3 regions of the Enterococcus sp. ZQ21 genome follow, and region 3 is predicted to be linked to each of the others. Evidence: predicted binding sites of a transcription regulator. Region 3 holds the regulator's gene; each other region holds the start of a gene.
What was found. The regulator HrcA, encoded in region 3, represses chaperone genes, less so after heat shock. The targets are predictions, from matches to a motif close to TTAGCACTCNNNNNNNNNGAGTGCTAA.

Region 1: a site for HrcA is predicted at 4,684-4,710, ahead of QK255_RS12815 (Hsp20/alpha crystallin family protein). Genes of this name have one in related genera too.
Region 2: a site for HrcA is predicted at 4,028-4,054, ahead of groES (co-chaperone GroES). Genes of this name have one in related genera too.

The regions. Positions count from the first base shown of each region.
Region 1 covers NZ_CP125659.1:38,213-49,067, reverse strand. The annotation lists gene QK255_RS12840 (hypothetical protein) at 1-556, opposite strand, end outside; gene QK255_RS12835 (IS256-like element ISEfm2 family transposase) at 718-1,902, opposite strand; gene QK255_RS12830 (IS30-like element IS6770 family transposase) at 2,339-3,298, opposite strand; gene QK255_RS12825 (hypothetical protein) at 3,372-3,677, opposite strand; gene QK255_RS12820 (hypothetical protein) at 3,795-4,055, opposite strand; gene QK255_RS12815 (Hsp20/alpha crystallin family protein) at 4,192-4,605, opposite strand; one part of gene QK255_RS12810 (IS3 family transposase) at 4,975-5,873, opposite strand; one part of gene QK255_RS12810 (IS3 family transposase) at 5,873-6,101, opposite strand; gene QK255_RS12805 (ATP-binding cassette domain-containing protein) at 6,202-6,726, shown strand; gene QK255_RS12800 (bacteriocin immunity protein) at 6,786-7,082, shown strand; gene QK255_RS12795 (IS256 family transposase) at 7,141-8,310, opposite strand; gene QK255_RS12790 (cupin domain-containing protein) at 8,900-9,322, shown strand; gene QK255_RS12785 (ABC transporter ATP-binding protein) at 9,406-10,059, shown strand; gene QK255_RS12780 (ABC transporter permease) at 10,056-10,820, shown strand.
Region 2 covers NZ_CP125658.1:2,198,091-2,208,945, reverse strand. The annotation lists gene QK255_RS10710 (two-component system regulatory protein YycI) at 1-64, shown strand, start outside; gene walJ (exodeoxyribonuclease WalJ) at 119-928, shown strand; gene QK255_RS10700 (NAD(P)-dependent oxidoreductase) at 1,029-1,658, opposite strand; gene QK255_RS10695 (PTS sugar transporter subunit IIC) at 1,827-3,125, shown strand; gene QK255_RS10690 (CPBP family intramembrane glutamic endopeptidase) at 3,202-3,864, opposite strand; gene groES (co-chaperone GroES) at 4,089-4,373, shown strand; gene groL (chaperonin GroEL) at 4,425-6,050, shown strand; gene QK255_RS10675 (PTS sugar transporter subunit IIC) at 6,382-7,788, shown strand; gene QK255_RS10670 (hypothetical protein) at 7,871-8,143, shown strand; gene QK255_RS10665 (LacI family DNA-binding transcriptional regulator) at 8,158-9,081, shown strand; gene QK255_RS10660 (MerR family transcriptional regulator) at 9,197-9,949, opposite strand; gene QK255_RS10655 (DUF1827 family protein) at 10,172-10,528, shown strand; gene QK255_RS10650 (helix-turn-helix domain-containing protein) at 10,755-10,855, opposite strand, start outside.
Region 3 covers NZ_CP125658.1:1,114,323-1,125,177, reverse strand. The annotation lists gene garR (2-hydroxy-3-oxopropionate reductase) at 1-203, opposite strand, end outside; gene QK255_RS05480 (dihydrodipicolinate synthase family protein) at 207-1,115, opposite strand; gene QK255_RS05475 (CdaR family transcriptional regulator) at 1,474-2,574, shown strand; gene QK255_RS05470 (hypothetical protein) at 2,623-3,561, opposite strand; gene QK255_RS05465 (ATP-binding cassette domain-containing protein) at 3,564-4,190, opposite strand; gene dnaJ (molecular chaperone DnaJ) at 4,543-5,709, opposite strand; gene dnaK (molecular chaperone DnaK) at 5,860-7,689, opposite strand; gene grpE (nucleotide exchange factor GrpE) at 7,740-8,303, opposite strand; gene hrcA (heat-inducible transcriptional repressor HrcA) at 8,397-9,440, opposite strand; gene hemW (radical SAM family heme chaperone HemW) at 9,674-10,840, opposite strand.

The DNA of each region.
Region 1 (10,855 bases), on a different replicon from region 3:
TAGTGAAAAAGATAGACATAAATTTTAATTTTTTTTCATAGTCTTTATTTTCTTCACATTGATCTATATACATATCCATCAGATCGATTTCTTCTATCTCTCCATGTTGATCCACTGAATCCCATATGAGAGACCATATTTCTTTCTGAACAGCTTCATTCTTGGATAAGTTACTAATATATCTTTTCCTACATTCTGTTCTATATTTAACGGTTTCACTAGAATTGTTTTTTGAATAAGTACGCTTGTTAATAATCCAAAAATAGCACCTAACTAACGATAGAATAGATAAGCTTATGCCGATTACATATAAAAGAAGTACTATACAGTTAAGTTTTCTATAAAACTCATTACTTGCTGAATTTGTTTGATAGAAAAGTAAAGGCAATGTTAACAATATTAGTCCAAAAGACAGTTTTTTTATTTTTATAACTTGATCAAATACTACCATTTTATCCCAATCAACAGCATTCTCATTTTCAAATAAAAATGTAGCAATTGGTATAAATAATGCCAACACTGTACTTGTTATATTCCATAAAAATCCCGAATCCATAATTATTTTCCTCCTATATAAAATTTGTAAAATGTAAATATAATTACTCAATTATCTTTTTAAAAGCTTCCTCCATTAATATAATATTATCATCCAAATCATCGATGTTGGGAGCGTCAATAATTTTGTGTAAATAACTCGTCCTTCTGCAAAATAATGGGTTACTCAGTAAACATTGAAGCTAATGTATCCGTCACTTGTTGGAAGCCTTTATGGCTTCTATTTAAGAATTTTTGATTGTATGTATCAAAGATGGATACTAGGAAACGCTCTAGTGATTCTTCATTTTGAAACTGATCTTTTCTGCGGCTGTATTTCTTGATTTGTTTATTGAAAGATTCGATTAAATTAGTTGAGTAAATGCTTCGGCGGATACCAGGCGGAAACTCATAAAAAGTCAATAAATCTTGATTTTTTATCAGTGACTGCGTCACTTTAGGATAAGTTTTCTGCCACTTCTCAATCATACTCCCTAAAAAGGTATTTGCCTCTTCCTTTGAGCTAGCTTGATAAACAGCCTTAAAATCATCACAGATTTCTTTTCGATCTTTGACACGTACTTTATGAGCAATATTACGGGAAACGTGAACACAGCAATGTTGGTATTTAGCTTTAGGATAAATCTGGTGAATCGTATCTTTCATGCCTTTTAAGCCATCGGTAATAAACAGTAAGACATCATGAACCCCTCTGGAGTAAATGTCCTGTAACAACTCATTCCAAACGTAGGTCGATTCAGTCGGAGCAATCGCATAACTTAGTACTTCTTTAGTGCCGTCTTCTCGTATACCAATGGCAATATAGATTGCTTCTTTGGAGACGGTTTGCCGTTTTAAAGGAATATAAGTAGCATCCATGAAAATAGCGACATACTTATCATTTAGAGTTCTAACTTTAAATGCATTTACTTCTTCAGTCTCAGTCAGCACTTTAGTCATGTTGGACATGGTTTGGAGCGTGTAGTGATGCCCATACATTTTCTCAATCAAGTCTGCGATTTCCGACATGGTAATACCTTTTCGGAAGAGGTGAATGACGGTCTCCTCTAACGTGTCATTCGTCCGTCTATAAGCAGGAACAGTCTGTTGCTTGAACTCGCCATTGCGGTCGCGCGGAATCTGGAGATGAAGTTCCCCATACTCGGTCTTGACCGTACGGTCATAGGAGCCGTTACGAGAATTACCCGTGTTAAAACCAATGCGATCATACTTTTCGTAATCTAGGAAAGCCGTTAACTCCGTTTTGAGAAGCGTATTGACTGCTTTTTCCAAATGGACACGGAATAATTCATTCAAATCGCCTTTGTTCGCTAGAGTCTTTAGAATTTCTGTAGTAAAATCGTTCATATGGAAGTCCTCTTTTCTGTGAATGTGTTGTGGTAACTCTATTCTACAGAAGGGACTTCCTTTTTTCTATTTACACAAAATATTTTACACTCTCTCGATGTTACATCTATAGAATTCTTTTATTACTTTCAAAGTATCTAAAGTTATCACAAATGATAGTTTTTCCAATACATGTATTTGTAACGCTGATTCTATTCCAATATTTGATGCAATATGATTAATAGTGCCAGTTCCATGAACATCCATTGATCCAATTCCATATATAGAAAAATATAGAGATTTGTCGATATTAAGTCTTTTCATCAACTTCAGTATGCTTGTTTTCTTTTCTTGGTCTAAATCGTACCAATGCCTATTGTCCCATCTTTTTGTTCCTTTATACTTAAATAATTTTTTCTGTTCATTCTTGTAATACGTAATTATATCATATGATTTGTCAAATTAAGCTAGAATAAAATGCTTCTTGTACATAGCTCAAAAATATTTCGATTGGTGTTCTGTAATTCAATGATTTTCTTGGAATATGATTACGTTGATTGCTGACACTGGAAATAAATGTCTGATTCACTTCTCTAAAATCCATTGATTTCGGCAGTCCATTACGACGCAGAATCCCGTTAGAATTCTCGTTTAATGGGCGTTGAGAAGGTGTTCCAGGGTCCGCAAAATATATATCAATATCATGTTGGTTACTAATGGCTTTCCAGTTAGAAAATTCTTTTCCACAGTCAAACGTAATAGATTTAAAGAAGTTTTTAGGGAAGCGAGAAAACCATTGATTAAGGGCAGTTTCAATATCTAATGCCTTACGGCCGTTGGGTTTAATCGTGATAATGACTTTAGATAACCTTTCAACTAAAGTAATGACGGCACTTTTATGATGAATGCCAACGATCGTATCACCTTCAAGGTGACCAAACTCAGAATTGAAATCAGGATAATTATCAGGTCGATCATGGATTGAGCGCTGATACTGTTGTTTTCCCCGTTTTTCCTGATGGCCATTGGGTTTTCTTTTACCTTTCATCGGTAGTGTGTCAATATCAAATATTCCTTTAGAAAATAAACGATAAAGTGTTCTCATACCGCATGAAACAGGCCTTTCTTTTCGCCCGATAATGACGTCAGGCGTCCAACCAAGAGTGACTTTCTCTTTAATGTAATCTACTTCATGAGCAGGTAATTGAATGACTTTTCTCCCACATTTTTTCTTATTTTCTTTATACTGGTGCCAATAATCAAGAGCAGTCTTGCCTTGGTTGAACTTATTGACTACACTATAAATAGTTTGTATAGCACGTCCCATTCGGTTAGCGATTTCAACCGGCTTATTATGTTGAAGATAATATGATTCTATCATTGTCAGTTCGTCTATGGTAAGATGTTTGTAGGTCATTTATGGTTACACTCCTTTGTTTTCTTTCGTCGGAAATACAATTTGAGTGTACCATAAATGCCTTTTTATTTTTCTAACTTAATTTTACAATTCGCGTATTCAAAAAAAATAGCACAATGGCAAAGATCATAAGAGAGATCATAAACCCCAATGAATGACTAAAAAGAAAAGCAGAATCACATGCCATATCATCCAATATTTCTTCAAGAAAATAAATAAGCGGGAAAAAGGGAAGGAATAGTAGAACATCGATCCAGCACCATTTTTTTCTTCTTTTGAAATAACATAAAACAATAAACATGAACGTGCAGGGAAGTAAAAACAAAGCTTTACTCATAACTAACAAAATACCAGCTCCTTTTATTTTTTTCTCCCCCACATTCAAAGAGTCACAATGGTATGTACTTAATAATAGAAAAATGGATCAACTTGTATGAATATCAGCTGAAAAGATCTGCACCAAATAAAAAACTTCCAGCCAAAACTGACTGGAAGTTTATTTTTTTCTGAAATATTCTAACACAAATATGAAAAAGATGGCCGAAGCTAATAAGCCAATTTCGTAGCAAAACAATGAGCTACCAGAGTCGTAATAATAAAATCCTCTAATCTTATGAATAAAATAGATCATCGGACAAGCAGATAAGAGTAAGTATTTATTAGGCCTTTTGAATAAGTAAAAGAAAGCACTGGTCATTATGATAAATGGTGTCCAAAACAAAAGTTTACTTAAGACAATCAAATGATCAACTCCCATATTTTTTACCAAGAGAGATCATAACATCTTTATCGTAAAAACAAAATATTTTTTTGCTCATTTTGAAAATTTAAACATACTCGTTCTTATCCAAATATATAAAAATCGCCCCTCATCCATCGAGAGGCGATAAGTTCTAATTTAACTCAATTTTTTTTGTTTCTTTTGGCTGATGAGCTGTTTTAGGTAATACTAATTTCAGCACACCGTTTTTAAAGGTTCCAGTGATTTTTTCTTCATCAACATTAGGAAGATAGAATGAACGTTTGTAAGAGACCGAATGTCTTTCTTTCCGTACATAGTTGCCATCTTCTTTATCTTCTGTATGGGACTCATGATTGGCGGAGATCGTCAAAGTATTATCTGAATATTCAACTGTCGTGTCTTCTTTGTCATAGCCAGGCATATCAGCAGTTAGTTTGTATTCCTTTTCATTTTCGACTAAATCCACTTTTGGATAACTTGAAACACCTAAAAAATCATTGAATGCTGGACTAAACACGTCATTGAAATCAGGGAACATGTCGCGAATGCTAGGTACATTTGCCATTTTTAATCATCCTTTCAATAAGTATTTTTTATTAATAAAGTTAAAATAAAGTTAATGCAATAGCATCTAAAGTTTTCATTAGAATTCTCCTTTCTTAAATGATAAAAAAATTATATATCAAAAAGAGAAACATTGCTTATATAACGCTTAGGAATTTTAGCAATCTATGCAAAAAGATGAAAATTTTTTTTGCTCTTCCATTAGTACACATTTTTTAGCTGAAGCTGTAAATTTCATGTCTTAATTTTTTTAGTGAGCTTTTATACTGGATTTGTAAGAAAAAAGAAGGAGAGGATCACATATGTCGGATTGGTTGGATATTGCAGGTGGATTTGAGTCAATATCTTGGACACATTTTAGTAGAGACGGTTAAGCCATTTTTTCTTTTGCTAATTCTTCAAATTCCTGTGGGGTTAGATAGTGAATCGAGCTATGGATTCGATTTCGGTTATAAAATCCTTCAATGTAGCTAAGTAGCGCTCGATTTGCTTCTTCAAAATCTGAGTAGCTAGTCGTGTAGACTTCTTCTTTTTTCAATGAGGCATGGAAAGATTCGATTCCAGCATTATCATAAGGTGTTCCTTTTCTACTATAAGAATGCCTTATTTTGTTGGTTTTAAGCCATTGTTCCACTTCTCTTGCTGTGTATTGGCTGCCCAAGTCAGTGTGTAGAATCATTCCTTCTGGAATGTGATAATGTATTTTTGCTTTATTCAATGTTTGAATGACACAATCCACAGTCATTCGTTTTGAAAATGTATAACTAATAATTTTTTTCGTGTGTAAATCCATGATTGAAGATAAGTAACACCAACCATTTTTCTTAGTAGGAATGTACGTAATGTCAGCTGCCCATTTCTCACAGATCGTTTCAGTAGAAAAGTCCTGATTTAAGAGATTCTCTTTTGAAATGATCGGTTTATTAGACCTTTGAGGTCTATATTTTTTAACTACAATCGACCTTAAATTTAATTGTTTCATTAGCTTTTGGACATGTTTAAGAGATACTGAAATCCCTTCTTTTAATAAAACTTGATGGATCTTTGTGGCACCATAGCGTTGTTTATTCGTAAAAAAAATTGTTGAAATCTTCTTTTTCAACTTATTATTTCTGATTTCTGTAGCTGTCAACGGTTTATTCTTATAAAAATAATAGACACTTCTAGGGATTTCTAATAACCGACACAACAAAGAAACAGTGTAATCCTTACACCATTTTTCAATAAATTGAACAAGCGAATTTAGGTTTTCCGAGAGAATATGGCTGCGGCTTTTTTTAAGATTTCAAGTTCCTCATTTAAATGAGCATTTTCTTTTCTCAGTTCAGCTACTTCTTTTCCAGTCAGTCCTGTGGACTGATCAGGTAAATATAAATTCTTCCATTTGTAAATCGTTGCTTCAGATAAGCCATATTCTTTCGCTAACCCTTGAACAGAACGTCCAGTTTGATTCAGTTCAACAATCATTTGTTTAAAATTTTCTTCATATCGGGTCATAAAAATTCATCCTCTCGTAGATAAGTTTAATTTATTCTTGTCTCTACGAAAAGCTGTCTAAGATTTGATACTAACACCAGGAATAAAAGGTGATAGTGGTGTGGGAAAGTCAACTTTAGCACAACTTCTAGCTGGATTTTATGTACCAGATAGCGGGAAAATTTGTATAAATGAGAAAAATATTGAAAATATTAATAGAAAAGACTTACGTAAATTAATTACTTATGTTCCTCAAGAATCTTTTATTGTGAGTGGATCCATTAAAGATAATTTAGTTTTAGGTTTAGAAAGTGTCCCTAATGAAAAAGAATTTGATAAAGTATTGAAAGATACTTGTTTGTGGAGTTTTATTAATGAGCTTCCTCTGGGTCTTGATACGTATCTAGAAGAAAATAGAACGAATTTATCAGGTGGTCAAAAGCAAAGAATAGCTCTAGCAAGAGTTTTATTATCAGAAAGTAAAGTTTTATTGTTAGATGAAGCTACGAGTGCTCTAGATTCTAAAACTGAAATGCGAATTTTTGATAAGTTATTAACATACTCTAATAAGACATTAATAATGATATCCCATAACCTTAACTTAATAAACAAGTGCGATTTGATAATTGATTTAGATAAAAAGTGACTTCGAGAAATTATAATAAAATTATTTAAAAGTAAATTAAAATTAAGGAGGATTAATAAATGAGTAATTTAAAATGGTTTTCTGGCGGAGATGATCGAAGCAAAAGAGCAGAAATAATTATTACTGAATTATTAGATGATTTAGAGACAGATTTAGGAAATGATTCCCTTCGAATGATATTGCACACCTACCTTGGAAATCTGAAAAATGAAGGAACTTCAGTACCTTTAATTTTAAGTCGTATGAATTTAGAAATATCAAATGCAATAAAAAAAGACGGTGTATCTTTAAATGCAAAGCAATCAAAAAAATTAAAAGAATTGATGTCTATATCTAATATAAGATATGGTTATTAGTAATTTCGGTTGCGTCAAGAATTATGTGTAAATGGAAAAAACCATTCTGTCGGTTAAGTTAAAACATTGATTCTAATGTATCTTGTATTTCTTTAAAACCTTTATGAATCCGACACAAAAACTTCTGATTATAGTTGTTGAATTGAGAAACTAAGAATCTCTCCAGAGATTCTTCATTAGGAAATTGTTCTTTTCTTTTTGTATATTTTTTTAATTGTTTGTTAAAACCTTCAATCAAGTTAGTTGAATAAATGGTTCTTCTGATTGATGGAGGAAAATTATAAAAGGTTAATATAGCAGGATTCATGAGTAATTTAACTACTCGTGGATACTGCTTTTTCCATTTATCTATCATAAAACTTATTTGATTCATAGCTTCTTCTTTTGAAGCTGCTTGATAAACCAATTTAAAATCATTACAGACTTCTTGTCGGTCACTAACACGAACCTTATGAGCAATGTTTCTAGAGATATGGACACAACATTGTTGAAATTGAGCATTTGGATAAATACTATGGATACTATCGTTAATGCCGCTTAAACCATCAGTTACAACTAATAAAACCTCTTCTAAACCACGGTCTTTTAAGTCTTGAAGTATTTCTTTCCAAACATACGAAGACCCAGTTGGAGCAATACTAAACCCAAGAACCTCTTTGGTCCCATCTAGTCGGATACCTATGACAATATATACAGCTTCTTTTGAGACAGTTTGTCTTTTTAAAGGAATGTGAGTAGCATCCATAAAAATGATTGAGTATTGGGATTCTAAGGACCTTTCTTTAAAAGCAACAACATCTTCAGATACTATTTGAGTGATATTGGAAATGGTTTGTGGCGTATAGTAATGACCATATATTTTTTCAATCAACTCAGAGATTTCAGACATAGTGATTCCTTTTTGAAATAATTGGATAATGGTGGTTTCTAAAGAGTCGTTACTTCTTTTATAAGCAGGCAACGTTTGTTGAGAAAACTCTCCGTTTCTATCTCTAGGAATTGCCAAATTTAATTCTCCAAACTCTGTTTTAAATGAACGAGAATAATTCCCATTTCGGGAATTACCTGAATTAAAACCAGTGCGATTATATTTCTCATAATCAAGAAAAGCCGTTAATTCAGCTTGTAGCAGTGTATTGATAGCTAATTCTAGATGACGACGGAATAAGTCATCCAAATCACCTTTATTGATTAGTGTTTCCATAATTTCTGTAGTAAAATTAGTCATGAGAAAGTCCTCCTATAAAATTTCGGTTGTGGTAACTTTAATTTTACAGAATGGACTTTCTTTTTATCTACCTAAAATTTCTATTTACACAAAATATTTTACGCTATCCAAAAATTCTCATGAAAAAACAGAATTTAATAGCATGATAAATTAGAGAAGATAGTTTAATGTGCTTATAGGAACACCCCACTTTTACAGTCACAATCAATAACCTTGCTACTTTCTTTCGAAATTGATAAGAGTCTAAAGGATTGGCAACGCTTGATAGTGAGCATAAACTTAATGTACGCTAGTTAGTTTACAAGTGTAAACTAAAAAAGTATGATGTGTCGTCTCTGAAATTCTCCCTAATTCAAGTCATAACCAGAGTACATATCGGTTATTTTTTGATTCCATATTTTTTCCTTTATGTGCTGAGGATTAAGGGGTACCAATTGTAATTGCGCGTTATATGGTCTTTGTTTAGAATCGCTCTCCAAAAAGCCAATTTTTTTGCATAGAATTTTTAGATGTGGTACCATTAATTAGAATTATTATAAATAATAAGTAGGTATCATTGTTTCAGTACAAAGACTAGGAGGAATGGAAGATGGAAATAGACTACAAGGATCATGGGAAGAAGCCGTATATCATTAATATTGAAGACGCCACCACAGGAAATGATAATTACCGGACGACCATTTGGACAGGCAGTAAACTGCAAGTCACCGTAATGTCCATTCAACCGGGCGATGACATCGGTTTGGAAGTGCACGAAGGCATTGACCAATTTATCCGTATTGAAGAAGGAGAAGGCGTGTGTAAAATGGGGCCTTCTAAAGATAACTTACATGTTCAACAAAAAGTGATGGATGATGACGCCGTATTTGTTCCGGCGGACATGTGGCACAACATCGAAAACACCGGTGATAAGCCGCTCAGACTGTATACCATTTATGCTGGTCCAGATCACCTTGAAGGAACGGTTCACCCTACTCATGAAGACGCCAAAAACGATCCAAACGAACACTGAGGTACACTAGGATGAAACAAAAGCCCTGCACCCGTATGGATGGTCCACTGGTGCAGGTCTTTTTTATAAAGGAGAGAAGTGGTATGAGTGATTCATTGTTTCAATTAGAGAAGGTTGGTTTTCAGGCAAACGGAAACCAAATCCTTCAAGATATCTCTTTTACAGTAAACAAAGGGGAAGTGATTGTTTTTTCTGGTCCTTCTGGAAGTGGAAAAAGTACCCTTTTGAAATTAATTGGTACGCTGCTTTCCCCAACTTCCGGAAAAATTTATTATCGAGGTACGGATCTGCAAAAAATCGATCCTGTGGAGTATAGAAAAGAAGTCTCTTATTTCTTTCAAAACGCTTCTCTATTCGATGAGACAGTTCAAGAGAACTTGTCTTTTCCTGCCCGCATAAGAGAAGAAGGATTTGATCGGGAACGTGCAAAAAAATTGTTAGAACGAGTTCAAATACCTGAAACTTACTTATCGAAAGAGGTCAAGGAACTATCAGGAGGGGAAAAACAACGGGTTGCATTGGTCCGAAATTTGATGTATCAACCGAAAGTGTTGCTCCTGGATGAAGTTACCAGTTCATTGGACCAAGAAAACAGGGCGATTGTCCTTGATTTAGTCCGAGACATGATGAAAGACCAACAAACTACGGTGTTGGCCGTCACTCACAACCAGGAAGAAATCGACCAAGCTTCTCGTCTGATTACTATCAAAGGTGGAAAAATGGAGGAATCGAAATGACAAACAATTTGGAAATCAGTAATCTTTCTTTGCTTTTATCCTCTGTCCTCTTGATAGTTGCCTTGTTGATTGATTACAAAGAGAAATTGGGATTAGGAAACGACATTTTTATTGCGGGAATTCGCGCTGTCGTTCAATTATTCCTTATTGGATATGTATTGAGCTACGTATTACGAGTGGATAACAACTTTCTCACTTTAGCGATGGTTTTGTTCATTGTGTTCAACGCTTCTTATAACGCCCATACACGCAGTGAGGGGATCAACCGCTCTTTTAAAATTTCAACGACGGCTATTGGAGTAGGAACAGCCTTGTCCTTACTCATTCTTGTTTTTTCAGGAGTCATTGACTGGACCCCTTCCCAAATCGTTCCAATTACAGGCATGATTGCCAGCAACGCCATGACTGCGATTGGAGTGACCTATCGGTCTTTGAATTCAAAATTTACGGACCAACGCCAACAGGTATTGGAAAAATTGGCATTGGGAGCCAATAAAAAACAAGCGTCCATGAGTATTGTAAGAGAAAGCGTCAAAACGGGCATGGCTCCTTCTATTGACCGAACAAAAACGGTTGGACTTGTCAGCCTACCAGGTATGATGTCAGGGTTGATTTTTGCGGGAATTGATCCTGTTCAAGCGATTCGTTACCAAATTGTTGTGATGTTTATGTTGATTTCAGTTACTGCGATTTCTTCATTTATTGCTAGTTATATGGCTTACCGTGAGTTTTATAACAATCGCAGTCAATTAATTATATGATTTGGGATGATACACTACTCTTAAAACCAGTGGTT
Region 2 (10,855 bases), 1.1 Mb from region 3:
TGTCAACGCTTTCAGCAATACGATCGTGACAAACAACACTGTACCAAAAGTGGAAGATCAATAAAAAAGCGAGTATAATGAAAAAAGTTTACAAAGTAAGAAGGGAAGTAGGAGTCAAATGGCTGAAGAAAAACCAGCTTTTAAAATCAGTATCCTAGCAAGTGGAAGTTCGGGTAATTCACTTTATATCGAAAGTGAAAAAAAACGGCTTTTGGTCGATGCAGGACTTAGCGGTAAAAAAATCACTTCCTTGATGGCTCAAATTGATCGGACACCGGACCAATTAGATGGAATACTTGTGACGCATGAACATCGAGACCATATACATGGTGTGGGTGTCTTGGCTCGTAAGTATCATTTGGATGTTTTTGCCAATCAGCAGACTTGGGAAGCGATGGAGCCGCTGATTGGGAATGTACCAGTGGAACAAAAACATCTATTTGAGATGGGAAAAGTAAGAACATTCGGCGATATCGATATTGAGAGTTTCGGCGTCTCCCATGACGCAGCAGCTCCGCAATTTTATCGTTTCCATAAAGAAAACCGTTCATTCGTCATGTTGACGGATACCGGATACTGCAGTGATTACATGCGAGGTGTCATTGAAAATGCCGATGGTTATTTGATGGAAAGTAACCATGATCTTGAGATGTTACGCATGGGACCCTATCCGTGGAATCTAAAACAGCGTATTTTAGGAGATAGAGGGCATCTTTCCAACGAAGATGGTGCACTTGTCATGACTGATGTGATCGGTAATCGGACCAAACGGATCTATCTTGGTCATCTTAGCAAGGAAAACAATATGAAAGAACTTGCTCATTTAACGATGGAAAATGTTTTGAAAGAAAAAGATTTTGGCGTTGGACATGATTTTGAAATCTATGACACAGATCCAGATGAAGCAACTGAGCTATTTTCAATTTAAATAGTTCAGTCAATAAAAAAATAAAAACAGAAGATAAAATCAATTAGTGTTGGTTTTATCTTCTGTTTTTATTTTTCAGAACATTGACAAAACAACCGTGTTATCGGCTGACTACACTGATATGCTGTTTTTCATGTTGTTTATCCAGTATCTCATCTACTAATGCAATCGCGTAATCTGCCATGCTGATCGTACTGTCGCCAGCAGCGTTTCTTTGTAGATAATCATCACTTAATAAATAAGTGCCTGTACGCTTGCCGTGTGGATCAAATAAAGAAGCTGGACTGATATAAGTCCACTGTAGATTTTTAGATTGTTTCAATTTTAGCAATCCTTCGTACATATTGAAAGCTGTTGGATAGAAGGGTGCATTTTTAGGTACTTGGTCAATCATACGAGTCGTCTTTTCTGTATCCAAGAATAACGAAGAGGCACCCCCAACGACGATTAAGCGTGTATCGGTTCCTTCAAGTATCTCAATCAAATGGGACAAAGAAGTTTGATGCATTTCTTCTTTTCCTTTAGGAGCGTTGAAAGCATCAACGACAACATCAAAAGATACAAGGTCAGTAGCTGTCAACTCAAATAAATCCTTTTGTATAAACGGAACATCTGATGGTAATTTTTCTGGATGACGCACGATTGCCGTCACATCTAACTCTCTGGACAATGCTTCGTCTAAAATAAATGAACCTGCATGACCAGTAGCGCCAATGATTGCGATTTTCATAAAAAACCTCCTTTTTTATTCCTGTCCATTGTAAGCAGTTACTGGATATTCGTCAAAGAATCCGTTTTTTGAAAAGCTTAGTGCGCATTCCTTTCATGGTTCGTGTTCATTAGGTATAGTTAAATTAAGAAAACTAGTTAATCAAATAGAAGATGAAGGAGATAAGAAATGAAAGAGTGGTTAGATCGTGCCTTTTTACCAATGATAACATCTGTTGTGAATCTTAGACCCTTAACTGCTTTGCGTAATGGAATGACTTATACGATCCCGATAATTATAGCTGGCTCGCTGTTTTTCTTATTTGCTCATTTTCCTGTAGATTACATCGCTCAGTGGATAGACAAAACAGGATTTTCTATGTATTTTACACAAGTATACCAGGCTACGTTTGACGTGATAGCCTTTTGGATCGTTTTTGCTATTGCGTATGCTTATGCAAAAGAAGAAAACATCGATCGCTTGCCAGTCGGCATGACAGCCTTGTCTGCTTACCTACTACTTATTCAGCCACTTAATGTTCAGGGAGAGATAGATAATATCTGGACAGGCGGTGAAGGGATACTAGGAGCAGTTGCAACCGGGCTCCTCATCGGATGGGGCTATGCACGTTTAGCAAGATTTGCGAAAGGGTGGAGGCAAAGAGGGAAGATTCCTGAAAATGTTTGGCAGTCTTTTACTTCATTGATTCCAATACTTGCTATAGTCATTTTTACGCTTATAGGTTCAGCTGTTTTTCAACAGTTGTTCGGGATGACTGTTATTCAAGGAATATGGACGTACGTCCAGCTTCCGATCCAATCGTTGATAGACACGTTATTCGGTGTGCTTTTATTAGGTTTTTTTGTCCCGTTTTTATGGCTATTTGGTCTTCATGGATCTGCGATGGTCAATGGGTTGGTTAGTCCGATCTTACAAGCAAACTCATTAGCAAATGCAGAAATCTTAGCCTCTGGAAAAGAATTGACTGTGGCAAATGGCGGGCATATCGTTACTCAGCAATTTCTTGATCAATTCATGACTGTTACCGGAGCAGGTTTGACGTTAGGGGCTGTATTTTTTATGATGTTTTTTGCGAAATCGAGGAAATACCGAGAATTAGGAAAACTTTCTCTTTTACCAGCCTTTTTCAATATCAATGAATCGATTATTTTTTCCACACCGATTGTGATGAACCCGATGATGGCTGTTCCTTTTATTTTCGCGCCGATCCTCTCAGGATTGATTACCTATTCCGCTTTATATTTTGGATTTGTTCCTTTATTTACAGCGGTCCAAGTTCCTTGGACAACACCGCCGATCCTCTCGGGTTTTTTAGTAGGCGGAGTGCCTGCAGCGATTTTACAAGGTATCGTGCTGGCAATTAGTTTTTTTATTTATTTCCCATTTTTGAAAAAAATAGATTCTGCAAACTTCAAAAAGGAAAGACAGACAAAAAATGCTGGAACAGCAGAAAAGATCATCGACTAAAAAAACAAAAATACTCCTGTCGCTTTAGATTGGAAAAATCACCAATCTAGGATGACAGGAGTATTTCTAATCATGTTTATACCAGTCCTTTTTGGACAGCTAATTGAACAAGAACAACTAATGTGTTCATTCCTACGTGTGTGATCATTGATGTCCAGATCCGACCAGTAGCTTTGTACTCTAGGCTGAAGAAGAAACCTAAGAAAAAGTAAATCAGCAAATGACCATCATTATGAGCAAACGCAAACAGCAAAGAGCTGATCACTGCCCCGACCCAAAAATTTGAATACCGGCTGATGATCCCCAGTATGCTGCGGCGGAATACGAACTCTTCCATGATGGGGCCTGCAATAGTTGTCGCCAAAATAAAAGCAGGTGCTTCCATGATCATCTGGATGATATTTTGTGTATTCTCAGAAGGGGTTGCTTCGCCAAACAATACAGATTCCAGCATGACAGCGATGCTTTGCAGAAGCAATGCGACAAAGATCCCAACTAATCCATAAATAACGATCTTTGGAACAGAAGCTTTTTTTACTGCTGATTCGATCGCTAAAGGCTCACGTTGCTTAAAATAAAAAATAGCTAGGACAACCGCGCCCAATATATACATGACTGCAGTTGCTGTGATCAATTCAGACGTAGATTTTACAAGTCCTATCGAAGCGAGGATCAAGGGTGAGATAAAAATTAAACCATAGCAAAAAATGCTGAGGAAACTATATTTTTTTAAAGACATGTAATTCCTCCTTTTAAGGGATAACAAGCATGCAAGGCAAGCTTTTATCGATTGATTTCAATTATATCATAATTTCAATAAGCAACTGTCAGAATAAAATTTCTTTTCTTTGATTTAAAAGCTTGCAAAAAAGAGGGAGAATGAGTATTATTAAAAATGTAGGTTAGCACTCGAAGGTTAAGAGTGCTAACGAATTAAAAAAAGAGTTATCGGAGGGATTTATCGTGTTAAAACCATTAGGTGATCGCGTCATTATCGAAGTCGCAAAAGAAGAAGAAAAAACTGTCGGAGGAATCGTTTTAGCTTCTGCAGCTAAAGAGAAACCCCAAACTGGGACAGTTGTTGCAGTCGGTGAGGGCCGTTTGTTGGAAAACGGTGAAAAAGTTCCTGCCGCTGTGAAAGCAGGCGACCAAGTTATGTTCGAAAAATACGCCGGTACAGAAGTAAAATACGAAGGAAAAGAATATCTGATCGTCGCAGGAAAAGATATCATGGCGATTGTTGAGTAAATTTTGAAGATAGAAAAAATAATCAAAAATAATCGATGAGGTGAATCAATCATGGCAAAAGAATTGAAATTTGCAGAAGACGCACGCGCAGCTATGTTACGCGGGGTAGATAAATTAGCAGATACAGTGAAAGTAACATTAGGACCTAAAGGCCGAAATGTCGTACTAGAAAAATCTTACGGCTCTCCATTGATCACAAATGATGGTGTGACGATCGCAAAAGAAATCGAGTTAGAAGATCATTTTGAAAACATGGGTGCAAAACTTGTATCAGAAGTAGCATCAAAAACAAATGATATTGCCGGTGACGGAACAACGACAGCAACTGTTTTGACACAAGCAATCGTTCGCGAAGGTTTAAAAAACGTAACTGCAGGTGCTAATCCTCTAGGCATTCGCCGCGGGATCGAATTGGCAACAAAAGCCGCAGTGGAAGAGTTGCATAATATCTCAACTGTTGTTGATTCAAAAGAAGCCATTGCACAAGTAGCAGCTGTTTCTTCAGGTTCTGATAAAGTTGGACATTTGATTGCTGATGCAATGGAAAAAGTTGGAAACGACGGTGTCATCACAATTGAAGAATCAAAAGGAATCGAAACAGAACTAGATGTTGTAGAAGGTATGCAATTTGATCGTGGTTACTTATCACAATATATGGTAACAGATAACGACAAAATGGAAGCTGTTCTAGAAAACCCATATATCTTGATTACAGACAAAAAAATCTCTAACATCCAAGACATTCTGCCATTGTTAGAACAAATCTTGCAACAATCACGTCCATTATTGATCATTGCTGACGATGTAGATGGCGAAGCATTACCAACGCTTGTTTTGAACAAAATCCGCGGAACATTCAATGTAGTAGCTGTAAAAGCTCCTGGCTTCGGTGATCGTCGTAAAGCAATGCTTGAAGATATCGCTATTTTGACAGGTGGTACAGTAATTACTGACGATCTAGGTCTAGAATTAAAAGATGCAACAATCGAAAACTTAGGAAATGCGTCTAAAGTCGTTGTAGATAAAGACAATACAACGATCGTAGAAGGTTCAGGAGAAAAAGAAGCCATCGAAGCGCGTGTGCAATTAATCAAAAACCAAATTGCTGAAACAACTTCTGATTTTGACCGCGAAAAATTACAAGAACGCTTAGCTAAATTAGCAGGCGGTGTAGCTGTTGTTAAAGTCGGTGCAGCTACTGAAACAGAATTGAAAGAATTGAAATTACGCATTGAAGATGCATTGAATGCTACACGTGCCGCAGTAGAAGAAGGAATGGTCTCAGGTGGTGGTACAGCTCTAGTGAACGTTATCAGCAAAGTTTCTGCTGTAGAAGCAGAAGGAGACGTGGCAACAGGTATCAAGATTGTTGTTCGTGCCTTAGAAGAACCAATTCGTCAAATCGCTGAAAACGCTGGTTATGAAGGATCAGTGATTGTTGATAAATTGAAGAACGTAGAACTAGGTACTGGTTTCAACGCTGCTACTGGAGAATGGGTAAACATGGTTGAAGCAGGTATCGTAGACCCAACTAAAGTAACACGTTCTGCCTTGCAAAATGCCGCTTCCGTTTCTGCCTTGTTATTAACAACAGAAGCAGTCGTTGCAGATAAACCAGAACCAGCAGCACCAGCAGCTCCTGCAATGGATCCATCAATGATGGGCGGTATGATGTAAGAAAAGCACCTTGCTTATCTAGCGTAGCCCATTATTTGAGAAAGATAGATAAAAAGTAGAAAAGGAAGCGAAATACTTCCTTTTCTACTTTTTTTGTATACTTATTCATAATAAGTGTTATTTAAATGGTATCATTTGCTTTTGCGAGTAGTTGGAAACTATACTATTTATAAAGGATTATGCATATTTTTTGCATTCGCATAGTTATTTATTTTATCTGATAAAAACAGATAGCCAGATAGGAATAACTATGCTATATTTATAATATCATTATAATGTATGCGTATTCAAAAAAGGAGCTTTGGTAACAATAAAAACAGGAGGAGAAAAAATGAATGGATTAATGAGTTGGATGGAGAAGTATATTTTGCCAGTTGCAACGAAAATCGGGTCGGAGAAACACTTGGTTGCATTGAGAGATGCTTTTATTGGTACGATGCCAGCTACGATGGCAGGAGCAATTGCTGTTTTACTGAACGCATTTATGCGGGATTTTCCGAATACGTATCTAGGTGAAGGGAATGCAATCACGACATTTTTTACCCCAGTCATTGGCGTAAATGGATTGATCTGGAATGGTACTTTAGCTATTATGGCAGTGGTCTTTGTCTTATCACTAGGAGCGAATCTAGCGAAAGCCTATGAGGTCGATCCTGTCTCAGGAAGTATTGTTTCTCTGGTTGCTTTTATTATCGGCTTACCCGATGCAGCAACAGCGGTGTTGACGTTGCCCGAGAAGCTTTCGCAAGACGCAGCAGATTTGATTACTTCTGCAGGTGGTGTGATTGCTGGAACGCCAGACGGAGGACAAACGTTATCAGTAGGCGCATGGGGCTATTTTAATTTTGGTAAATATATGGGTGGGTCTGGTTTGTTCACTGCTATGATCTTTGGATTTATTTCTGTCATTATTTTTGCGATTCTGATCAAGAAAAAGATCATCATACGGATGCCGGATTCTGTGCCACCTGCTGTAGCAAGAGCTTTTGCGGCAATTATTCCTGCATTAGTTTCTTTATACGTCGTTGGAGTGATTAATTATATCTTTAGACAAACAGCTGGTGAGCCGCTGATTGACTGGATTTCTGAAGCCATCCAATCTCCTTTGATGAACTTGTCACAAGGTTACGGAGCGGTCTTTATCATTGTTCTTCTTGTGCATGTTCTTTGGTTTTTTGGTCTTCACGGCACAAATATCATGTCACCTGTTTTGCAGACCTTATATGGTACCGCGATGGTCGAAAACACGAATGCCTTTCAAAATAATGAACCCATTCCTTTCAAATGGGTGGCAGGTTCTTTTGAAGCTTTTGTCTGGCCGGGGGGAGCTGGAGTCACGCTGGTGTTGATCGTTATGATTTTATTTTTATCTAAACGGGCAGATTATAAAACGGTAGGAAAGTTGGGGCTTGCACCAGGAATCTTCAATATCAATGAACCAGTGATGTTTGGTCTTCCTGTTGTGTTGAATCCGCTGTTGATGATTCCGTTCATCTTGGCACCTCTTGCGACTGCAACGATCGCCTATTTTGCCACGATGGCTGGGCTTGTTCGTCCGGTTGTAGTAAATGTGATCTGGGTCATGCCAACGATCATCAGTGGATTTTTAGCTACTGCGGGAGATTGGCGAGCCATCGTTTTAACAACCATTAATTTAATAGTAGCTGCTTTGATCTGGGCGCCATTTATTTTAGCAGCAAACCGCTTAGATCTAAATTTAGGTGAACCAGAGGAATAGAACTTTTCTATTGCAAAACAAACTCCTTGATATGAGACGCGTTTCATACACTATACTCAAAGTATCAAAAGGAGGGCTTGCAATGAATACCTATGTAGAGATAACAGATGGCACAACGAACAATTATTTTTATGCGTTTGTCGAGTTTAAGGGTTCCATATTAACGTTGTACAGTTTTCAAGGGCTGAATAAGAATATAGTAAAAGAAATACCGATGAATGAAATCGAAACGTTGACAAAAGATATATATTGGGGTGGCCAGCGGATCAGTTTTTCTCATGATGGAAAAATGTATCAGTTTTTTGAATGCGGTCCAGCTGTGGTAGACTATTTACAAGAAAATCTTTTTGTATAGGTGGCGAAGCAGCAGTGGCAAATATTCGAGATATCGCAAAGCTCACAGGTTATTCAGTTTCTACTATTTCACGTGTGATCAATGGACATCCATATGTAGATGAGGAAAAAAGGAAAGAAATACTTGCGGTCATGAAAGAAGTCGATTATATCCCTAATGCAAAAGCCAGACAGTTGAGTTATGGAAAAACGAAAAGTATCGGAGTAATCTTGCCTTATACCAACCATCCGTACTTTGATCAGCTGATCAGTGGGATCATTGAAGAGGCGTTTGACTATGATTACAAAGTGACGCTTTTACCGACGGGTTATCAGAAAGAAAAAGAGCGAAGCTATCTTGAAGAATTTGCAGCTAAAGCGTTCGATGGTTTGATCATCACATCTCGTGCCAATACACTAGAAGATTTGCTGGATTATCAAAAATATGGTCCTCTAGTTTTTTGTGAAGAAATCAAGGAAAAACAGGCAAGTTGCGTCTTTATTGATCGAGAACAATCGATTACAGAAGGTCTTTCTTATTTGAAGCAGCAAGGGGTAAAACGATTGGGCATCACATTGGGGCGAAGTGGCAGGCTGAGTTATAATTCAAAGATCACTTTGCAACTATGTCGTCGACTTTTTCCATTTTTTGATGAGTCACTTGTTTTTTGGGATTGCATAGATGCAGAGAAAGGAAAACAAGCAGGTATCTTTTTTAAAGATCATAGAGTTGATGGGGTCTTTACAAATTCGGATATGGTCGCAGCAGGCATCTTGCAAAGCTATCTGCAAGATAAGACACCAGTGGTGATTGGACGCGATAATTTGCTGATCAGCGAGCTTCTTGGCTTTCCAACGATCGATCACCATCTGGAAGCTTGCGGAGAAATGGCTTTTCAATTGTTTCTTACAGAAAAAAAGGATAAAGTGAAAATACCTTATACGTTTATTCAACGCTGAATTTTGGCAAAACACTTGTAAAAAATGAATCAGACACCAAATGTTAGTATAAAAAATCTAACTTTGGTGTCTGATGTTTTGTTGTTCGGTCGTTTTTGTCGGATCATGTAAACTATTATGCCTTTTTTTGGATGATTTCATTTAATGCTTTCGCTGCACCTTGACCACTTCGTTCGTCATAATATGCAGTGAATCGTTCATCGGCTTCGTACATCATCCCTAATCCTTTATGCGCTTCTGGCTGATATTCAGACCAGCTGTAAGATAACCACTTCTTATGAGCTTGAAAGATGCGATCTGCTAAGTTTTCATCTGCAGAGGCTTGTAAATAAAGAGTGAGATCAGCTAACATATGCTTTTCAACAGTTTGCATTTCTTCATACGTTTCTTTATCCATATTCATCCATTTTTCGTTGGATGCTGTAACCTTTTCTTCCCCGTATTTTTGTCGAATCTCTTGTCCATAAGTTTCTTCATTTTCTTTCAATTTTTGTTGTTTGAACCCTTCAAATTTTTCTTTATCACTCATTTTTCTTCCTCCTTCGTACCTATCAAGTGTTTGTTGGACAGTTGCCAAGAGGATGTCGATTTGTGCCCGTTTTTCTAGAAGCATCTGCTGATGTTCGATTAAAGCTTTCTGGTGGTCAAAATGCGGATTATCTAAGATTTCTTGAATATCCTCCAACTTGAATGCCAACGTTCGATAAAATAAGATATGTTGCAGACGATCGACTTCTTTTTTGCCATAAATCCGATAGCCTGAGGAATTGATCCTAGCTGGCTTTAGCAGTCCAATCTCATCATAAAAGCGCAAGGTTCTCGGACTGACTCCCGATATCTCTGACATTTTCTTTATTGTGTATTCCATTATTTTTCCTCCTGACAAATGTAAGCATAATCCTTTACGTAACGAGAAGGTCAAGAAAAAAGTGTATTTTTTTCTCATAAAATTATGTTATACTATTAAGTGATAAAAGGTAAATCCTTTTGTTTTTTAAGGTTCAATTGTAACCGATTCCTTCATGTTGGGGACGACGGGGAATATATATGGGATTGAATCTAAATCGACTATATAGAAAAGAGGAATGAGATGAAGCTAATCGAAACACCTGTGAATAGTAATTTAAATATTAAGACATTTTATCCTAAAGTAGTAGAATTTTTTTTTGGGAATACGGCCATTAATTATTACAAATTATTTTCGTTAGATCGGACACAGTTGCTGCTAGTGGACACATATGACAAAAAGCAAGTTGTGATGATCAATACGAAGAAAAAAATCACAAGGCAAGAAATCGACTATGCGATTCATCACGTTTTAAAAATGACACGGGAAGATGTCAAAGTCCATATAGGAGTGAAACAGGAGCTGGAACGTGCCGGAATACAATTCAAACGTCCAAATAAAGATATTGTAGTTGTTGAGCAAAAGAATCCGATGGATTGATGTCCTAATTTATGCTAAACCGCTCCATACTTATGATGTATACAGTAAAAAAGAGGTCGTAAGCCTGCCGTTCAGCTCCGAGTCACAAGAAACAATTTCAAAAAACAGTTTCTTATGTTTTATGGATATTGTGACTTGTGACCGAGGAGTTGGCAGGAGAACACCGTTTATTCGGAAAAAAGGGAATGTGACAGACTTTTGTCGCAGCCCTTTTTTTGGTGTCCAATTATACGAACAGTTGTGGTTTAATTGACGGCAGCTTTTTTCTTTCAGGTCTTTTTAAAAGCAAGTGAAATTTCTTATTTTCATGAGCTTTTTTCAATTCAA
Region 3 (10,855 bases):
GGAGAATTCGGTAACATAGTAATTACGATATCTGATTGATTTGCTAACTCCTGACTATTTTTTGCTGTTGAAGCTCCAGCTGCTGCAACTTCATCCATATTCGATTGATTGAAATCATAACAGATAACCTCATAACCATCTTTTATTAGATTTTTTGCCATTGGTTTACCCATGATTCCTAGTCCTACAAATCCGATTTTCATTTCTTATTCCTCCATATCTCGTTTATTTATGATTTTTTCAAGTACTTCAGACATTTCTTTCTTTAATTGATCGGAAGACGTCGTGTTCGGTAAAATACTTGCTCCAACATCTAGTCCAATCAAATTACAAGCATCTTTTGTAGCTATTGGAAATGATGCACGGTCAAACATATTCCTAAATTCTGTCAATTCAAATTGCGCGTTTCGCGCGGAAGACAAGTCGCCAGTGCAATAATGTTCATAAATAGAGACGACTAATTCAGGGACAACATTCGCTGTAGATGCAACTGCGCCGACCGCCCCATAGACAAGAGATCCTAAAATCAAGGTGTCTCTTCCAGCCATTACTTTGAACTCCTCATTCTCAGTACGTCGAATATATTCTGCTGTCAAATGTACATTCCCACTACTATCCTTAATTCCAACAATATTCGGATACTGGGAAAGACGAACGACCAAAGAAACACTTAGACTATATCCAACTTTTCCAGGATTGTTATATAGCAAAACAGGTAGATGAGGCACAGCCTTTGCAATCGTGATTATGTGTTGATACAATTCGTCATCTGTAGGAGAAATGAACATCGGTGGCAAGATCGATAAACCATCAGCACCGTTTTCCTCTGCTGTTTTTGCCATCAACACTCCTTCCTTCGTCGTGATCGATCCAATACCCATATAAACTGGTACACGTTTATTGGCTGATTTAACGATTGTTTGGAGACCTTTCTTTTGTTCCTCTTTATCAATCGCAAAAAACTCTCCGTTACTTCCAAATGCTAAAATACCATTGACGCCTCCTTGAATCACATGTTCAACCATTCGTTCTAATGGTGCAGTTTTTATCTGATTCTCTTGATTTACCGGTGTAACAATTGGGACGATAATCCCTTTGACTTTTTCAATATCCATGCATTCTCCTCCTAGGGATGTTCATCACAACATAAAAGTGATTTTTTTCACAATCGTTTCTTCAATATTCATGCTACAAATCAATATCGCAATAATTATAAGAACGTTTTCATAATAAAAAGTATATATTTTCACAATGATTTAGGGTATGGTACAGGTAACAGAAATAATTCATCTTTTGATAAGATTATTCGTTATCCATCACAATTATCGATGATTTCTACAGGATAATAATCATTTTTTTTAAAAATAAATGTTATATTAGAAGTCTTGTTGATTTATTATTGAATTTCCTTTATATTTTTATGTAAACGTTACCTTTTGCTGTTTTACTGTATTTTCTTACAAGGAGAACTAGATGAACATCTCTAAACAATTAGCACGGAATATTGTCAAAAATCTCAAAGATGTACTAAAACAAGAAATCAACTTTATCGATACAGAGGGCATAATCATTGCAAGCACCGATGAGGAACGGATCAGGACCCTCCATGAAGGGGCAAAAATCGTTTTGGATACGAAAAAAGAAGTTTTTATCAGCGAAGACGGCCAATTCAAAGGAACGAAGCGTGGAATCAACGCCCCGGTGTATTTTGAACAACATATCATCGGTATAATTGGACTGACCGGTGGAAAGGAAGTGAAAAAGTATGCTGAAATTTTAAAAAAAATGACAGAAATACTCATAAAAGAGGCATATCTGAAAGATTTTACTTTTCAATTAAGGGAGAGACATCGTCTGACGATCGAATCGCTATTGTTTCCTTTCAGTCATTTTGACTCTCCTCACTTGATCGAGCTTGATTTTTCTTCTCCATATTATGTAGTTGTGGGGCAACTTCCTGACAATCAGGAATTGTATCAAGAGCAGATCACCCCTTTATTAGAGTTACTTGAAAGGGTCTTTTCTTACTACAGTCAGGCTTTGTTCACTGTACATAGGCAACAAATCATTATCCTAGTCAATCGCATTTCCAGAGCCTTATTGATATCGTTACTTGACAAAGTCCAGACAAATTTTGACAAATCGTATCAGTTACAACTGAACTTCGGAATTGGGTCGCTTTGTTATACAGAGCAGGAGACACCGCAATCTTTCCTTCATGCCCAGCATGCTTGTGAATGGATAACTTTCCATCAATCTGTGAACGAGATCCGCTTTTTTGAAGATTTAGACCTCGGGATCCTTTTACCAGCAATCCCATCAGGTCAACGATCATTATATGTAAACCGTATTTTGAAAAGCTTGACAGAAGAAGAAGTACATTTATTCAAGAAAACTTTGACATGCTTCAGTAAAAATAACGGAAGTATCAAAAAATGTGCAGAAGAATTATTTATTCATAAAAACACCTTGCAATATCGACTGAATAAACTCCATTCTCTCACTGGTTATAACCCTAGAAACTATGATGATTATCTTATTCTAAAGCTAGCTTTTTTGTTGATACAAATATGACGATTACAAAAAACCAGATGAACATAAGGTTGTCCGTCTGGTTTCTACTTATTTCTCAGTAGGACTGCTCCACATTCGTTGTAATTTTTCCATCGTCCATATATAAATAATGATGCCTATACCGATAATCACAATATATTCTATACCAAACTCAACCCGCGTCCCCGAATTGATCCTAAAAGTTGAAGCGTTTGTGTTAAATATTTTAGGATATAGATATAACAAAATATTCTTGAGATCATATTTTCCTAGTGGTGGCAAAAAAAGAAAATAACTTCCTAAGAGACATAGGCTGACGAAAGAATTCTTTACGACTGTTGTAAAATAATAACAAACTAAAAAGGAAAGAAATGCAAACCCCAATAGGACACTCAATTGAAGCGGCGCTTTCTCAAGATAAGATATTTGCCTAATTAACGCTTCATCGATTTGTGTCGATTTGTCAGCCTGAACAAAAAATCTTGAAAAAGACTGCAACATCAAAAATAAAATGAGGGAAGCAAGTATAAAAATAATCAAACTAAGAAACCCCGCTCCTATCTTATGACGATTGATTTGCCATTGAGAATCCAAACAGCGCCTGATTTTCATTGTATAGTATTTGATATCTGCATTTGCTATTACTATCCCGTATACCCCCGAAAAAAAAGGAAAGAGAACAAAAAACGAAGAAGACAATAATTGGTTGACCCCGTTTTGGACATTTAAAGCAGCAAAACTGGAATGATAAGCAACGTAATGATATTTCAACGGATTGTCAACTATTTCAGTATTTTGGTTCATACTGATAGAAAAAGGTTGTTCAAGTATTTCTTGGATCGTTTCACCCCTTGCCAAGGCTTCCTCTACATAATATTGGAAATGACGAAGATGACTTTGAATGAGCATTACTTGAGAAACGAACATCAAAGTAGAAAGCAACAATATTATTGAAAGAAAAAGGTAAAATATTTTCGAACGTCTTTGATAATAAAATTCAAAAAGCATTTTTACCTCCTTTTTGTTGAAATAAAAAAGCTGCGTAAATCCTCGGACGTGATAGGTTCTATTTTTCCGTTTTTTACATTTAATAACTCATCAGCCATTTCCAAGTAATATTCTTCATGACCACTTAAGATGACTGTAGCTTCTTTTTTCAGCTGAACCAAGCAATAAAGCAGCACTTTCCGATTCTTTTGATCTAATCCATTCAACACTTCATCTAATAAAACAACTCGCGGCGCAAGCAACAATAGCAATAGCAGCGAAAGCATCTTTTTTTCTCCCAGAGAATAGTTCTTAACTTTCACATACGATAAAAATGAAAGGGGTAAAAAATCGATTTTTTGTTTAGAGATTAGTTCTTTTATTTGCCGATTTTTTGTCAGTAAAATCAGATTATCTAATCCAGTTAGATTCAAGTAAAAAGGGGTAGAGTCAAAAACACAAAAACAACTACCTGTTTTTTCAATCGTTCCCGAGTAGCTATCAATACCGACAATGCAGCGAAATAAAGTCGTTTTGCCAATGCCATTATCCCCATAAAGATAATAGATTTTATTTTGATCAAATGTGAATGACAGATGATCAAATAAGATTTTTTGCCCAAATCGTTTAGAAAAATCGATAAGTTTCATAGACAAACTCCTGAATAGATTAGTACCATGTAGAACCACCATTACCATGTACTCCAACCATATACTTTTTTAATTTCTTCAATCAAAATGAACTAATTCAATCAATCGAGTTTTTTATTTATTTATATTTTACCAAAATATAGTAATGGCTCATTATCAACTTTTTATCAATATAGAAAGTGATAGCCATCCCCTTATTTCATTTCTTAGATTCCTTTTTCCCCTAATAAACGCTATTGAAAACTAGCATTACTAAGTGTTAATACATAAAAAAATAAAAGACTTACCATTTTTTCTAGAAATAGAAAATTTTGGTAAGTCTTTTTGACACTTGTGTTTTTTACTAGAAAAGCTACTTCCGCTTTTTCCCACCAAAAGCATCTTTGAATTTATCGAAGAAACCATCTTCTTGTTGTTCTTCTACTTTGATGCCGCCAGCTTCAGCGAATGCACGTAACGCTTCTCTTTGTTGTTCATTTAGATTTTTCGGCGTGATCAGTTTTACTTTGACATGTTGGTCGCCTGTTGCACCACCACGTAACTTTGGAGCGCCTTTTCCACGTAAACGGAAGTTCGTACCTGTCTGTGTACCAGCAGGAATCTTCAGTTTCACATCTCCATGGACAGTTGGTACTTGGACTTCATCCCCCAAAGCTGCTTGTACAAAACTTAAAGGCAATTCATAGTAGATTTCAGAGCCTTCACGGTCAAAGATATCACTTTCTTCTACACGGAAGACCACATACAAATCACCAAATGGTCCGCCGTTTTCTCCGGCTTCTCCTTGACCAGCTAAACGCATTTGTTGTCCTTCTTCTACCCCAGCTGGTACATTCACTTTGACTGAGTGAGCTTTCTTCTCATGACCTGAGCCATGACAGGTTGGACAAGGTTCTTTGATTTCTTTTCCTGTACCATGACAAACATCACAAGTTTGACGGCTCATCACTCGTCCAAGCGGTGTTTGTCGTTCTACATTGATCGTACCTGCACCATGGCATTTATGACAAGTAGTTGGTTGCGTACCTGGTTTTGCCCCATTTCCGCCACAAGTATGACAGATTTCTTCCCGATTGTACTTGATTTCTTTCTCTACGCCAAAAATTGCTTCTTCAAAAGATAAGTCGATCGTATATTGCAAATCAGCACCTTGACGAGGCGCATTGGGATCGACTGAACGACCTCCCCCTCCAAAGAACGAGTCGAAGATATCTTCAAAACCACCGAAGCCGCCGCCAGAGAAGCCGCCGAATCCACCAAATCCGCCACCAGCTCCACCAGCACCGTAATTTGGATCTGTACCTGCATGCCCGTATTGGTCATATGCAGCGCGTTTTTGCGGATCACTTAAAATTTCATAAGCTTCTGATACTTCTTTAAATTTTTCTTCTGCATCAGGTTCTTTATTGATATCAGGATGGTATTTTTTTGAAAGCTTACGATAAGCTTTCTTTATTTCATCTTCTGATGCTCCTTTTGAGAGCCCTAAGACTTCATAATAATCACGTTTTGTTGCCATAGGCTTTCCTCCTATTGGTTCTCATCATTTTCACGTCGCTTGTTATCATATCATATTTTGTTTGAAACAAAAACCGATACTTCAAACTATTTTTCAAAAGAAAAAGCCAAAGTAGCAACTTTGGCCTTCTCTCGAAATTCAGTGAACTGATTATTTATCGTCGCCATCGACTTCTTCAAAATCAGCATCAACGACATCATCTGCTCCGCCTTGAGCTGCTTCTGGGTTTTCTTGAGCTTGTTGTTGTGCCGCTTGTTCATATAGTTTAACAGTCAAGTTTTGAACGATTTCGTTCAATGCATCGCGTTTAGTTTTCATTTCTTCAATGTTGTTTGCTTCAACAGCGGCTTTCAATTCATCGCGAGCTGTTTCTGCTTTTTTCACTTCTTCTTCGTCTACTTTGCCTTCTAATTCTTTCAATGTTTTGTCCACAGAGAATAGCAATGCGTCTACATCATTACGTAGGTCAACTTCCTCTTTACGAGCTTTATCTGCTTCAGCGTTTGCTTCTGCATCTTTTACCATACGTTCGATTTCTTCGTCTGTTAGACCTGAAGAAGATTTAATCGTGATTTTTTGTTCTTTTTGTGTACCTAAATCTTTCGCAGATACATTTACAATCCCGTTTTTATCAATATCGAATGTTACTTCGATTTGTGGGATACCACGAGGAGCTGCTGGAATATCTGTCAATTGGAATCTTCCTAGTGTTTTGTTGTCAGCAGCCATTGGGCGTTCACCTTGTAATACATGGATGTCTACTGCTGGTTGATTATCTGCTGCAGTTGAGAACACTTGTGATTTACTTGTTGGGATCGTTGTATTGCGGTCAATCAATTTAGTGAATACACCGCCCATTGTTTCGATACCTAATGACAATGGCGTAACGTCAAGTAAAACAACATCTTTTACATCACCAGTGATCACGCCGCCTTGTATAGCAGCACCCATCGCAACTACTTCATCAGGGTTAACTGATTTGTTTGGTTCTTTTCCTGTTTCTTTACGTACTGCTTCTACAACTGCAGGGATACGAGTAGATCCACCGACCAAAATAACTTCGTCGATTTCTGATTGTGATAAACCTGCATCTTTTAGTGCTTGACGTACTGGTACTTTCGTACGTTCTACTAAGTCAGCTGTTAATTCATCAAATTTTGCACGTGTCAATGTCATTTCCAAGTGCAATGGTCCAGATTCACCGGCTGTGATAAATGGCAAACTGATTTGTGTGCTTGATACGCCAGATAAATCTTTTTTCGCTTTTTCAGCGGCATCTTTCAAGCGTTGTAACGCCATTTTGTCTTGAGATAAGTCAATGCTGTTTTCTTTTTTGAATTCTGCTACCATGTAGTCGATGATTTTGTTATCAAAGTCATCCCCACCTAGATGGTTGTCACCAGCTGTTGACAATACATCAAAGACACCGTCTCCTAATTCAAGGATTGATACGTCAAAAGTACCACCACCAAGGTCGAATACTAAGATTTTTTCGTCACGATCTGTTTTATCCAAACCATAAGCAAGAGCAGCTGCAGTTGGTTCATTGACGATACGTTCTACTTCTAAACCAGCGATTTTACCAGCATCTTTTGTTGCTTGACGTTGTGCATCGTTAAAGTAAGCTGGTACAGTAATAACTGCTTTTTCGACTTTTTCACCTAAGTAATCTTCTGCAAATCCTTTAATATATTGAAGAATCATTGCTGAGATTTCTTGAGGTGTGTATGATTTGCCTTCTACATCTACTTTGTAACCAGCTTCACCGATATGGCGTTTGATTGATGAAATCGTATTTGGGTTTGTTACAGCTTGACGTTTTGCCACTTCCCCTACTTGGATTTCTCCATTTTTGAATGATACAACAGAAGGTGTTGTACGGTTTCCTTCTGGGTTAGCGATGATTTTTGCTTCGTTTCCTTCTAGTACTGCTACTGCAGAGTTAGTCGTACCTAAGTCAATACCGATAATTTTACTCATAATTAACGTCTCCTTCTTTAATTGAAAGTGTAAGTTTTATATCCGCACAATTATTGTGCAACAATGACCATAGTTGGTCTTAACACGCGATCATGTAATTTATAGCCTTCTTGTAGTACTTCTACAATCGTATCGGCTGGTGTATCTTCAGTCGCTGGAACAGTTTGTACTGCTTGATGAAGATTAGGATCAAAGGATTCTCCTTTAGCAGGGATTTTCTCGATTCCTTCTTCTTCCAGTGCGTTACGTAAACTTTCCAAGACCATTTCCACGCCTTTTTTCAAGCTTGCTCCTTGATCATCTGACACTTCTGTGGCTAATGCACGTTCCAGATTGTCAATTGATGGAAGCAATTTTTTGGCTAAATCTTGTGAACGGTATTTTTGTAATTGCTCACGTTCATTTTTTCCTCGATTTGCCATATTTGCGATTTCCGCACGAGCCCGCAAATATTTATCTTCCATTTCTTCTAATTCAGCTTTTAATTTTGCTGATTCGAATTCTTCCGCTTCAACTTCTGAAATGCCTGAATCTTCTGCAGCTTCGACATCGATTTCCGGTTCTGGCTGAGCATCTGTCATTTCTTTATCTAGTTCTTCTTGATTTTCTTTCACGATACAGTCTTCCTTTCATTATTCAGTCAGCTGTTTGATTGCTCTTACTAAGAAAGAGAGAACGATCAGCTGCAAATAGCTTCGTTATTCACATTACGAGTTTGACAAGTCAAGTGATCGATAGTAATCAGCAAGCTTAGCTGCTAGTTCTCTTCGATAAACATCCACTAGACCAAACATCCGAGAATAAGGCATACTAGTCGGCCCCAACAAGGCTATTGTACCTCTTCCATGACCATCTATCTCGTAACTTGCTTGAATCATGCTCATATTCTGCAATAAATCATTACCTAATTCAGCACCGATTTTGATACGAATATTACTATCCATCGGAGTGATCATTTGTGTAAGTCCATCGGAGTCTTTCATAAAAGAAAACATCGATTTAAACTGATCAAGATCTTGACGGGGCTCATAATCCAAGAGATTCATTTGTCCACTGACATAAACTTTTTCTTCAAACACATGACCAAGAACGGTGTCAAACAACTGGGACATCCCTTCTGTGGTCTGGAAATATTTATGAAGAATCATCGGAATCTCTGTACGTAGTTTATGGTATACCGTCATCAGAGGATCCCCGACTAGACGGTCGTTTACAATTTGCACCATTTTTTCTAGTTCCTGACTTCCCATGTATTCGGGAAGAGTGAACACTTGGCTTTCTACATTTCCCATATCTGTCACGACAATCGCAATGATCTGTCGATTATTCAAGGGTACGATACGAAAGCCTGTTAGTCGGCGGTCTTTTATTTCAGGTCCCAACGAAAAAGTCGTATAACTTGTCAGCTCAGATAAGATCTCAGCAGATTGCTTAATGATCTCATTGATCTCATGAAATTCTCTACCTAAAGACTGACGTATCAGCAGCAGGTCATCTTCTGCTACGCGAGCAGGTTTTAACAAATGATCCACATAATAACGATAGCCTAAAGCAGATGGAATCCGCCCAGAAGAAGAGTGAGTCTTCAACAGCAACCCTTCATCTTCTAATGCCTTCATATCATTGCGAATCGTTGCTGAACTGGCCTTGACTCCCTCAGACATCAATGTTTTGGAACCAACGGGCACGCCACTACTCGTATAGTGTTGGATGATCAGACGTAAAATGTCGTTTTGTCGCTTTGTTAACATCTTCCTCACCTCTCATTAGCACTCATATATTCTAAGTGCTAATCCACTTATAAATATAGCAAGAAGCCCTTCTCCTGTCAAGAGAAAGACTTCATTTTTTAGCACTCTATCTTCCAGAGTGCTAATTATGAGCAATTGCTATAAATCCAATTATATCAACGTTTCAATAGTTCTTTATTGTATTTTTGAACTTTTTTTATTTAAATTCCGATAAAAAACAAATATTCTTTAAACTATTTTTCAAACAAAAAACGCTCAAACACATTGTTTCCCAAAAAAGTCCCTCTAGGTGTCAAATAAATACGTTCTTCTTCATTAACAAGTAACCCTTCTTCCTCTAACTTCATCAACACATCTCCATACACCGATTCAATCGTTTGTTGATAGCGATCATAGAAGTGTTTTTTAGCAATCCCAGTTTTTTTTCTTAGCCCCAAGAACATTTCTTCTTCTATTTGATTTTTTCGTGTCAATTTTTCTTCTTCCAATACTGGGCGTTCATTGACTCGTAATGGACGTAAATAGTGTTGGATCGGTCCTTTGTTGCGATAACGAATATTTCCAAGATAACCGCTAGCTCCTGCTCCAAACCCAAAATAATGGTCATTGTTCCAATACATCAAGTTATGCTGCGACTCGTGTCCGGAAAGCCCAAAGTTACTTATTTCATATTGGTGACGTCCATGCTTTTCCATTGCTTCAATGGTCTCTTCAAACATTTTAGTTTCCGTTTCCTGATCAGGCAGTTCGAGTCTTCCTTGTCGTACCCAGTTCATGAACATTGTTTTGTTTTCTAGGATCAATGAGTACAAAGAATAGTGAGGCAGATCCAAAGCCAAAGCTTTTTCCAAAGTATCCCGATACCCTTCAAGTGTTTGTCCCGGTAATGCATAAATCAAATCGATGCTTACATTGGTAAAATTTTCTGCTTTTAAAAATTTCATCGTTTGATACACATCTTCTGCGGTGTGTTTACGTCCAATTTTTTTCAGTAAGCGATTGTCAAATGTCTGAACTCCCATGGATAAACGATTGACGCCATAGTTTTTCATCACTTGAAGCTTTTCACGGGTCAAATCGCCAGGATTCGCTTCTACAGTAAACTCCTTACCATCCTGGAAAGGCAAGATCTCTCTAGCTCCTGATAACAATCGATCAAGTTGTTTAGCAGATAAAGAGGTCGGTGTTCCGCCCCCTACATAAAGTGTTTCCAAATTCGCTGTCGGGTGACTTTCCAGCATTAATCTCATTTCATTCAGCAGCATTTCCACATACTCATCTACCGGTTGCCCTTCTAAAAAAACTTTATTAAAGTCACAGTAATAGCAGATATGCTCGCAAAATGGGATATGAATGTACGCAGAAACCTTGTTTTCTGCGGGATTTATTGTTTCTATCATTGAACTTCTTTCTCC